3 regions of the Allobosea sp. GW822-FHT03F07 genome follow, and region 3 is predicted to be linked to each of the others. Evidence: riboswitches for the same ligand, from Rfam matches in the RefSeq annotation. Region 3 holds a riboswitch; each other region holds the start of a gene.

Region 1 (3,269 bases), on a different contig from region 3:
CGCAGGCGGGTCCGGCGGCGTTTGCCTCTCGGAAACGTCTGTCGCGGCATAATGGGCATTGGCCGGCCCGAGGTGTCCCGTGGAAACGTCGCTCTATCTCCCCGTCAAGCGCTTCCTCGAGAGCCTCGGCTACAGCGTGAAGGGCGAGGTGGGGCATTGCGACCTCGTGGGCTTGCGGCCCGATGATCCGTCCGTGGTGGTGATCGGCGAGTTGAAGATGAGCTTCAACCTCGAACTGGTCCTGCAGGGCGTCGACCGCATGAGCCTCGGCGATGAAATCTGGCTGGCGGCGGCGCTTTCCGCCAAGGGCAAGGGCAGGGAAAGCGATCCGCGCTATCGCAATCTCTGCCGGCGCCTGGGCTTCGGTTTGCTGGGCGTGACGGCATCCGGGCAGGTCGAGGTGTTGGTCTCGCCTGTGACGCCAACGCCGCGCAAGGATCCCCGGCGCCGGTCCCGGCTCGTCGACGAACACAAGCGACGTCAGGGCGATCCGGTCGCGGGCGGCGGGACGCGCCGGCCGATCATGACGGCCTATCGCCAGCAGGCGCTCGCCTGCGCCGCGGCGATGACTGCGGCGCCGCAACGTCCGCGCGACCTCAAGCCGACCTGCCCCGATGCGCAGAAGATACTGCACCGGAACGTCTATGGCTGGTTCGAGCGATCCGGGCGCGGCGTCTACGCGCTGACCGAGACGGGGCGCGGCGCTCTGGCAGCATGGCAGCCGGCACTGCCAATGGCCGTTTCGGAAGCGGGCCCCGTGCTGGACGGTTAGGACAGCGTGGCCATGGCCTCCAGCCAAAGGGATATGGCGACAACCCGGCAATCGGGTATGCCGAGCGCACGCTCGCCCAGAGAACGCGCCCGCCGCTCTCCGACACCGGGCATTTCGGAGCGCGGAGGTTTCAGATCCTGGGCGGCAACGAGCCCCTGTCGAAGACCGGCACGCTCTCGATCGGTCCTTCCGGGCGCTGCCCCGTAGGGATATCCTCGGCCGCGTGTCGTACCGCTTCCTCCGATTCAGTCAGCCCGTCCTCCGTGTCGTTGGCATCGCTGCCTTCGTCGTGGATATTCGTCCGCAGGCTGACCTGATGAAGGGCGGCTGGGCCTTCCGCCTCGGCGAGGCGGCGGCCCTGTTCCTCGATCTCGAGTGCAGGGTTCTTGCGCGTGGGGTTCATGCGGGATCTCCTTGGAGCCTTCGCTTGCCTGCCAGACGCATGACGCAGCCGAGGCCTGTCGATCCTCGGTGATGTGCCGGAACCCGCTTCCCGCGCGCTCGACGTGACAACGCGCCGCGCGCCGTGAAGGTTTCCGGCACCGCGACCAGAATAGCGCATTCTTGACATCATGACAGGCGCGCCGTCATGGTGCCGACTGTTCCCAGGGGGGCCTCGCTAGGAGGCTGAGATTCCGCCGGTTCGGGCCAAGCCCGGACAACGCGGTGACCCTCCGAACCTGATCCGGCTCATACCGGCGTAGGGATGCGGGACATCGGGTGGATCGCCGCCCCTTTTCCAAACTCGCGCCAGAGGCCGGATCTCGGCCCCCGTGCAAGGCATCCCGCCTTGCGTGATGGGCCTCGCGGGAAGGCGCGGCTGGAAGTGACGGAAGCTGAGATCATCGAGGCGTTGCTCGCCTTCATCGACCGGGGCGAGGCTGATGAAGCCGCGTTCGAGCGCATAGCGCTGGCCGTCTTCGGCTATCAGTTCGCGCACAACCAGCCCTATCGCCGCTTCGCCATCCAGCGCGGGCGCACCACGCTGACCGTGCGCAACTGGCGCGACATTCCGGCCGTGCCGATCACCGCCTTCAAGGACCTGGCGCTGAGCTGCTGTCCGCCCGAGGCGGCGGAGCGGGTCTTCATGACCAGCGGCACGACGCAGGGCGTGAGAGGCAAGAGCTTCCACCCGACGCTCGCAGTCTATGATCGCTCGATGCTGGTGAATTTCCGCCAGCGCTTCATGCGAGGGCTCGACCGCATCGAGATGGGCATCCTGTTCCCCGACGAGGAGGCGATGCCGAACTCGTCGCTGGCGCATTACCTTGCCCTGGCGAAGAGCGAATGCGGCCTGCCTGCGAGCGAGTATCTGATCGGTTCGGGCGGGATCGACCTTGCCCGGACGATCGCGGCGCTGGAGCGGGCGCAGGCTTCGGGGCAGCCCTATGCACTGCTCGGGGCGAGCTGGAGCTTCGTGCATCTGCTCGACGCGCTGGCGGAGGCGGGCAAGCGCTTCGTGCTGCCGCAGGGCAGCCGCATTCTCGACACCGGCGGCTTCAAGGGCCAGTCGCGCGAGATGGGCGCGGATGCATTCTACGATGCGCTATCCGCGAGATTCGGCCTGCCGCGTAGTCTCTGCATCAACATGTACGGCATGACCGAACTCAGCACGCAGGTCTACGATGACGGCAATGCGATCTGCCCGCCGGTGAAATCGGGGCCGCACTGGATCCGCAGCCGTGTGGTCGACCCGGTGAGCGGGCGCGACCTGCCGGAGGGGGCGACCGGCGTGCTGGTGCATCACGACCTCGCCCATTTCAACTGCGTCTCGGCGATCCTGACCGAGGATGCCGGGGTCATCGTCGAGGGCGGCTTCAAGCTCTTCGGCCGGGTCGATGGCGCCGATTCCAAGGGCTGTTCGCTCGCCGTCGAGGAATTCCTCAAGGCGGCGCGAGGCTGACATCGTGATCGAGTACGCCGGGCATCTGCCGGGGCTGTCGACCGACGAGGTCGAATGGCGGCCTGTGAGCTTTTCAGCTTGGGGCGAGGCGGTCGAGGTCCGCATGCCCCTGCTGACGGAAGCGCAGAGCGTCGCGCTGGCGGCCCGTGTGCGGGAGAATGCACGCGCCTATCTCAAGACGCTGCCCACTGCGGGCATCGTCGCGACCATCGACAAGGCGGTGGCGCGGCTGCTTGATCGCGACGATCCCTGGCGGCGCAAGGCGGAAGCGGTGCTGCCGGTCGTCACCGGCTATGACCGGGAGACGGTGCGGCTGGGATTGTCGGGCTATCTGCGGACATTTCGAGCGCCGCAGCTCCAGCGCTTCCTGGCGGAGGATTTCGCCAATCCGGGCATTCTCGACGCCTTCCAGCCGGCGATGAAGGGTGGGTTCGCGCGCGCCTACGGGCCAGAACTGCTGCTGCATATCTGGGCCGGCAACGTGCCCGGCCTGCCGCTCTGGAGCCTGATTTCCGGGCTTCTCGTCAAGGCCGGCAGCGTCGGCAAGGTCGCGAGCGCCGAGCCGCTGCTGGCCGGCTGGTTCGCGCAGGTGCT
Region 2 (3,269 bases), on a different contig from region 3:
TGGACGAGGTCCGCTATTCGCCAGACCTGCGGGCGCGCATGCGCAGCGTCGACATCGATACGGTGACCTTCGAGACGGGCTCCTGGGATGTCGCGCCGGGCCAGGCGCAGCGGCTTTCGGTGATCGCGGAATCGATCCGCAGGGCGTTGCAGCGCTCGCCCAACGAGGTCTTCCTCGTCGAGGGCCATACCGATGCCGTGGGCTCCGACATCGACAACCTCTCGCTGTCGGACCGGCGGGCCCAGTCGGTCGCGGAGATCCTGACCAAGGATTTCGGCGTGCCGCCCGAGAACCTGACGACGCAGGGCTATGGCGAGCAGTATCTCAAGGTCGCGAGCCAGGAGGCCGAGCGCCAGAACCGGCGCGTCACGCTCCGGCGCATCACGCCGCTGCTGGCGGGGCAGGGCGGCTGATCGGCAACGCTCATTCGGGACACGGAAAGGCCGCCGCGAGGCGGCCTTTTTCATGCCTGCGGAACTTCTGAGCGGTTCCCCTTGTTGTCCTCGCAAAGGCCCGCTGGAGGCCGTTCAACGGAACGCAGGGAGTTATGTCGATGCAGTTTCGCAGTAGCTTCTCGGCCGGACTGATCCTCGCCGCCGCAACCGTCGCTCCGCTCGCGGCCAGCGCCCAGACCATGGTGCTCGCGCCGCTGCCGCCGCCGCGACCGTTCGACCTTGCGGTCGCAAGCACCGCGCCCGCGCTCGATCCCACTGCTGCGCTGCGCAGCAGCGTCGCGGTGCGGGACAGCGTCGATCGGCGTCAGCATGCTGCGGTCATGACACCGCTGGATCGTGACGTGCCGATGCCGCGCGCGGTCCCGTCGATCATGGCTCCCGCACGCCCCTGAGAGGGCGCCCGAAGCGACCCTCGAATGCGGCGATTCACGATCGCTCAATATCCTGCGCCTATGGCTGGCGCAGGAGGCGCCTTCATGAGTGATTCCCTCGCCATCGCGCAGAGCTTCGCGGCCATGCAGGCCGGCGCCACGCAGCAGGCCTTGCAGACCGAAATGCTGCGCCAGCAGACGCAGGCCGATCAGGCCGTCGTCGCCCTGCTTCAGCAGAGCGCCGAGCAGATGCAGGCCGTCCTGCCGGCCGGGCAGGGCCAATCGGTCGACATCACCGCCTGAGGCGGTTGCGTATCCTTCTTCATCCGCCTAACCTCGATTTGTTCCGAGGGGTGCTCGCAAGAGCTGAGATGGCCTGATGGCCGAACCCATCGAACCTGATCCGGGTCATACCGGCGGAGGGACTGGAACGCGGCGCGGCCCGACTGCGCCCGCATCACAGCGCTTGAACCGCTTCGACGCCGGATCTCCTGACCCCTTGACCAAGGCGGAGATCCCATGAACACCCACACCAAGCCCCCCAAACACAATGCCGAGGCCGCGCGCAATTTCGGCGCGCCGACCGGCGTCACCACCGGGCCGATCATCGGCTCGCGCAAGATCTATGTGCCCGCGCCGCAGGATGTCTCGATCAAGGTGCCGTTCCGGGAGGTCGTGCTGACGACGGACGCCGAGCCGCCGGTGCGCATCTACGATCCCTCCGGCCCCTATACCGAGACCGATGCGAAGGTCGACCTGAATGCCGGCCTGCCTCAGCTCCGGCGAGACTGGCTTGAGGCGCGCGGCTTCGATGTCGTGCCGGGGCGCGCGGTGACGGCAGCCGACAACGGCAACATCTCGCCCGATCATCTCGTGCCGGCCTGTCCGGCCGAGCGCCCCGTCCGGCAGGCGAAGCCGGGCCAGATGACGACGCAGTATGAGTTCGCGCGCGCCGGCATCGTCACGCCCGAGATGATCTATGTCGCCCATCGCGAGAATCTCGGTCGCGCCGCGATGCTGGAAGGCGCGAAGGAGCGCCATGCCGATGGCGAGAGCTTCGGCGCCAGCGTGCCGGACTTCGTCACGCCGGAATTCGTCCGGGACGAAATCGCGCGCGGCCGCGCCATCATCCCCGCCAACATCAACCACCCGGAATTGGAGCCGATGGCGATCGGCCGCAATTTCCTGGTCAAGATCAACGCCAATATCGGCAACTCCGCCGTGACCTCGGGCGCGGCCGAGGAGGTCGAGAAGCTGGTCTGGGCGATCCGCTGGGGCGCCGATACGGTCATGGACCTCTCGACCGGCCGTAACATCCACAACATCCGCTCCTGGATCCTGCGCAACTCGCCGGTGCCGATCGGCACCGTACCGATCTATCAGGCGCTGGAAAAAGTCGGCGGCGATCCGATCAAGCTCGACTGGGAGGTGTTCAAGGACACCCTCATCGAGCAGGCCGAGCAGGGCGTCGACTATTTCACCATCCATGCCGGCGTGCGCCTGCCCTACGTCCCGCTGACGGCCAGCCGCGTCACCGGCATCGTCTCGCGCGGCGGCTCGATCATGGCGCGCTGGTGCCTGGCGCATCACCGCGAGAGCTTCCTTTACGAGCGCTTCGACGAGATCTGCGAGATCATGCGCCGCTACGACGTCTCGTTCTCGCTCGGCGACGGCCTGCGTCCGGGCTCTATCGCCGACGCCAATGACCGCGCCCAGTTCGCCGAGCTGGAGACCCTGGGGGAGCTGACCAAGATCGCCTGGGACAAGGGCTGCCAAGTGATGATCGAGGGCCCCGGCCATGTGCCGATGCACAAGATCAAGGAGAACATGGACAAGCAGCTCAGGGAGTGTGGGGAAGCGCCGTTCTACACGCTTGGCCCGCTGACGACCGATATCGCGCCGGGCTATGACCACATCACCTCCGGCATCGGGGCTGCGATGATCGGCTGGTATGGCTGCGCCATGCTCTGCTACGTCACGCCGAAGGAGCATCTGGGTCTCCCTGACCGCGACGACGTCAAGACCGGCGTCATCACCTACCGGATCGCGGCCCATGCCGCCGATCTCGCCAAGGGCCACCCGGCCGCGAAGATCAGGGACGATGCGCTCTCCCGCGCCCGTTTCGACTTCCGCTGGGAGGACCAGTTCAACCTGGCGCTCGACCCCGACACGGCGCGCGCGTTCCATGACGAGACGCTGCCGAAGGATGCCCACAAGGTCGCGCATTTCTGCTCGATGTGCGGGCCGAAATTCTGCTCGATGAAGATCACACAGGATCTGCGGGCCGAGGTGCTGGCGATGAGCGACAACGAACGCGCCAATCTCGAAGCTCTCGCTTCCGAAGGCATGGCGGCGAAGTCGAAGGAATTTCTCGACAAGGGCGGCAGCATCTATCTACCTGCGGCGGAATGAACGCCTTTCAGCAGAATCTCGACGCCGCGAC
Region 3 (3,269 bases):
GTGATCTGCATCGCCCGGATGCTGCCCCGGTATGCCCGCGGGCCGTTGCTGCCGCATGCATCCTGTGGTCGAACTTTCGACAACAAGCCGCCGCGGCCGATTCCGGACTGCGAGGAGAGGCCGGGAGGACCAGCATGCGCATCGCCAGTATCGAACCCTTCATCCTGCATATTCCCGTGACGGGCGGTTCGATCGCGGATTCGACCCATCGCATCAGCCATTGGGGCGTGGTCGGCACGAAGATCGTCACCGAGGACGGGCTCGAAGGCTACGGCTTCACCGGCACCCATGCCGATCTGCCCTCCGATCGGCTGATCACCGCCTGCATCCGCGACTGCTATGCGCCGCTGCTGATCGGCGAGGACGCCGCCGAGACGAATCGCCTCTGGCTCAAGCTCGCCCGCCACCCGGCGCTGCAATGGGTCGGCCGCGCCGGCATCACCCAGCTCGCGCTCGCTGCCGTCGATGTCGCGCTCTGGGATCTCAAGGCGAAGAAGGCCGGCGTGCCGCTCTGGCATCTGCTCGGCGGTGCCAGCAAGCCTCGGCTCGAGGCCTACAACACCGATATCGGCTGGCTTTCGATCCCGAAGGACCAGCTCGTCGACGGCTGCCGGAAGGCGGTCGAGCGCGACGGCTTCCACCGCATCAAGGTCAAGGTCGGCCATGCCGATCCCGGGATCGATATCGGCCGGCTCGAGGCTGTCAGGCACGCCGTCGGCTCCCATGTCGCGCTCGCCATCGACGGGAACGGCAAATGGGACCTGCCGACCTGCAGGCGCTTTTGCGCCCGGGCCGAGCCGCTCGACATCTTCTGGTTCGAGGAGCCGCTCTGGTATGACGATGTCGGCTCGCATGCGGCGCTGGCGCGCTCGACCTCGATCCCGGTCGCGCTCGGCGAGCAGCTCTACTCGCTCGACGCCTTCCGCTCCTTCATCGCCGCCGACGCGATCGACTTCGTCCAACCCGACGTGACCCGGCTCGGCGGCATCACCGAGTATATCCAGGTCGCGGATCTTGCGCTGGCGAACCGCCTGCCGGTCGCGCCCCATGCCGGCGAGATGAGCCAGGTCCATGTCCATCTCGCCTATTGGCATCAGGCGACGCCGGTCCTCGAATACATCCCCTGGATCAAGGACGCCTTCGAGGAGCCGGCCGATGTCGTCGACGGCTGTTTCCTGAAACCGCAGAAGCCCGGCGCCGGTACCACGCCCACGGCTGATGCCTTCGCCCGCTTCGCCAAGCCGCTGGGTTGACCTGCGCGGCCATTCTTCAAGGGAGTGGCATTGGCGAAAAGGCGCGGGTCATCCCGGACGCAGCGAAGCGGAGATCCGGGATCCATGCCGGTGCATTCACCGGAAGGGTTCAGGCATGAATCCCGGGTCTCCCTGCCGTCGCCCGGGATGACCGGCGTGTTGAAGCCTCGCCGCCTTGCTCCTGCCGCCGGGACCGCCTAAACTTCGTCGATCCGTTGGGGTGCCGCGAGGCTGAGAGGTGCTGACGCACCAACCCATCGAACCTGATCCGGGTAATGCCGGCGAAGGGAACGGTCATCGGCTCGTCGCTCGCTCTGCCATGGCCGTTGCCTTCCCGGGCGAATGGGAATGGCATGACTCAGCTTTCGACCCATCCACGGCAAGGCGAGCAAGTCCATGTCGGCATCGTCGGTGCGGGCGTCGTCGGCCTCGCCTGCGCGGTCGAATTGCTCGAACGCGGCGCCTCGGTCGATATCCATGAGCGCGGCGCCTTCGCCGGCGAGCGGGCCTGTTCCTGGCATGCCGGCGGCATGCTCGCACCCTGGTGCGAGGGCGAAAGCGCAGAGGAACCTGTGATCCGGCTCGGACAGGAGGCTGCAGCTTGGTGGCAGCGCCATGTCGACGGCGTTGTCCGCAAGGGCACGCTCGTTTTGGCCCCGAGCCGGGATCGCAGCGAACTGCGCCGCTTCGGCCTGCGCACTTCGCATTTCGCGGAGATCGACGGCGAGGGGATCGCGGCACTCGAACCTGATCTCGCCGGACGCTTCGCCAAGGGCCTGTTCTTCGAAGGGGAGGCCCATCTCGATCCGCGATTGGCGCTCGCAGGCCTTGCCGCGAAGGTCGAGGCCCTGGGCGGTCGCATCCATTTCGGTAGCGAGGTGGAAGCCTCTGACATCGCCGCCGATACGGTCCTCGACTGTCGCGGCTTGTCGGCCCGCGATGCGTTGCCCGATCTGCGCGGCGTCAAGGGTGAGATGCTGCTGCTGCGGAGCCGCGATATCACATTGTCGCGCCCTGTGCGCCTGCTCCACCCGCGCATCCCGCTCTATGTCGTGCCGCGCGCGGGAGGGCTCTTCATGGTGGGCGCGACCATGATCGAGAGCAGCGATCGCGGCCGCATCTCTGCCCGCTCGATGCTGGAACTGCTCGGCGCGGCCTATGCGCTGCACCCCGCCTTCGGCGAGGCCGAGGTGGTCGAGATCGGCGTCGATGCCCGCCCGGCCTTTCCCGACAACCTGCCGCGGCTGACACGCCGAGCTCGGGTCCTTCACGTCAACGGCTTCTATCGTCACGGCTTCCTGCTCAGCCCTGCCATGGCGCGGCTGGCGGCTGATGCCGTGCTCGACCCGGCCGCCATTCCGGAGATGTTGCATGACGCTGCTGCTTAACGGGCAACCGCAGGAGGTCGTGGCCACTACGCTCGCCGAGGCGCTGGCCGAACTCGGCTATGCCGGCAAGGTCGTCGCCACCGCCGTGAACGGGGACTTCGTCGCCGCCCGTAAGCGCGAGGCCGTCAGGCTGACCGAGGGCGACCGCATCGAGGTGCTCGCCCCGATGCAGGGCGGCTGAGATGCAAAGGCCTCAGATGAAAGACTTTTACAGCTTCGAGCCGCAGAGCCGGCTCTTCCTCGGCACGGCGCAATACCCGTCGCCCTCGATCCTCGCCGAGGCGGTCAGGCGCTCCGGCGTCGAGGTCGTCACCGTTTCGCTGAGGCGGGAAGCCGGGGAGGGCGGCGCCGGCCAGGCCTTCTGGTCACTGATCCGCGAGCTCGGCGTGCGCGTCCTGCCCAACACGGCCGGCTGCCATACGGTCAAGGAGGCCGTCACCACCGCCCATATGGCACGCGAGGTCTTCGGCACGGAATGGATCAAGCTCGAGGTCATCGGCGACGACGACACGCTGCAGCCCGACGTGGTCGGACTGATCGAGGCGGCCCGCATCCTGAGCGAGGACGGCTTCCAGGTCTTTCCCTACACGACCGAGGACATCGTCGTCGGCGGGCGCCTGCTCGATGC

The links. Region 3 has a riboswitch for thiamine pyrophosphate ahead of thiO (glycine oxidase ThiO). Riboswitches for the same ligand answer to the same signal wherever they lie in the genome.
Region 1: linked by a shared signal. The riboswitch ahead of AC1RMY_RS00995 (LuxE/PaaK family acyltransferase) and the one ahead of thiO (glycine oxidase ThiO) in region 3 are both predicted to bind thiamine pyrophosphate.
Region 2: linked by a shared signal. The riboswitch ahead of thiC (phosphomethylpyrimidine synthase ThiC) and the one ahead of thiO (glycine oxidase ThiO) in region 3 are both predicted to bind thiamine pyrophosphate.

Annotation. Positions count from the first base shown of each region.
Region 1 covers NZ_JBXAND010000001.1:193,614-196,882, forward strand. The annotation lists gene AC1RMY_RS00985 (DUF2161 domain-containing phosphodiesterase) at 80-772, shown strand; gene AC1RMY_RS00990 (hypothetical protein) at 903-1,175, opposite strand; TPP riboswitch at 1,370-1,498, shown strand; gene AC1RMY_RS00995 (LuxE/PaaK family acyltransferase) at 1,599-2,675, shown strand; gene AC1RMY_RS01000 (acyl-CoA reductase) at 2,680-3,269, shown strand, end outside.
Region 2 covers NZ_JBXAND010000004.1:271,183-274,451, forward strand. The annotation lists gene AC1RMY_RS15075 (OmpA family protein) at 1-413, shown strand, start outside; gene AC1RMY_RS15080 (hypothetical protein) at 548-847, shown strand; gene AC1RMY_RS15085 (hypothetical protein) at 932-1,129, shown strand; TPP riboswitch at 1,166-1,269, shown strand; gene thiC (phosphomethylpyrimidine synthase ThiC) at 1,346-3,238, shown strand; gene AC1RMY_RS15095 (hydroxyethylthiazole kinase) at 3,235-3,269, shown strand, end outside.
Region 3 covers NZ_JBXAND010000006.1:194,188-197,456, reverse strand. The annotation lists gene AC1RMY_RS18425 (hypothetical protein) at 1-4, shown strand, start outside; gene AC1RMY_RS18420 (mandelate racemase/muconate lactonizing enzyme family protein) at 135-1,253, shown strand; TPP riboswitch at 1,460-1,560, shown strand; gene thiO (glycine oxidase ThiO) at 1,607-2,641, shown strand; gene thiS (sulfur carrier protein ThiS) at 2,625-2,822, shown strand; gene AC1RMY_RS18405 (thiazole synthase) at 2,839-3,269, shown strand, end outside.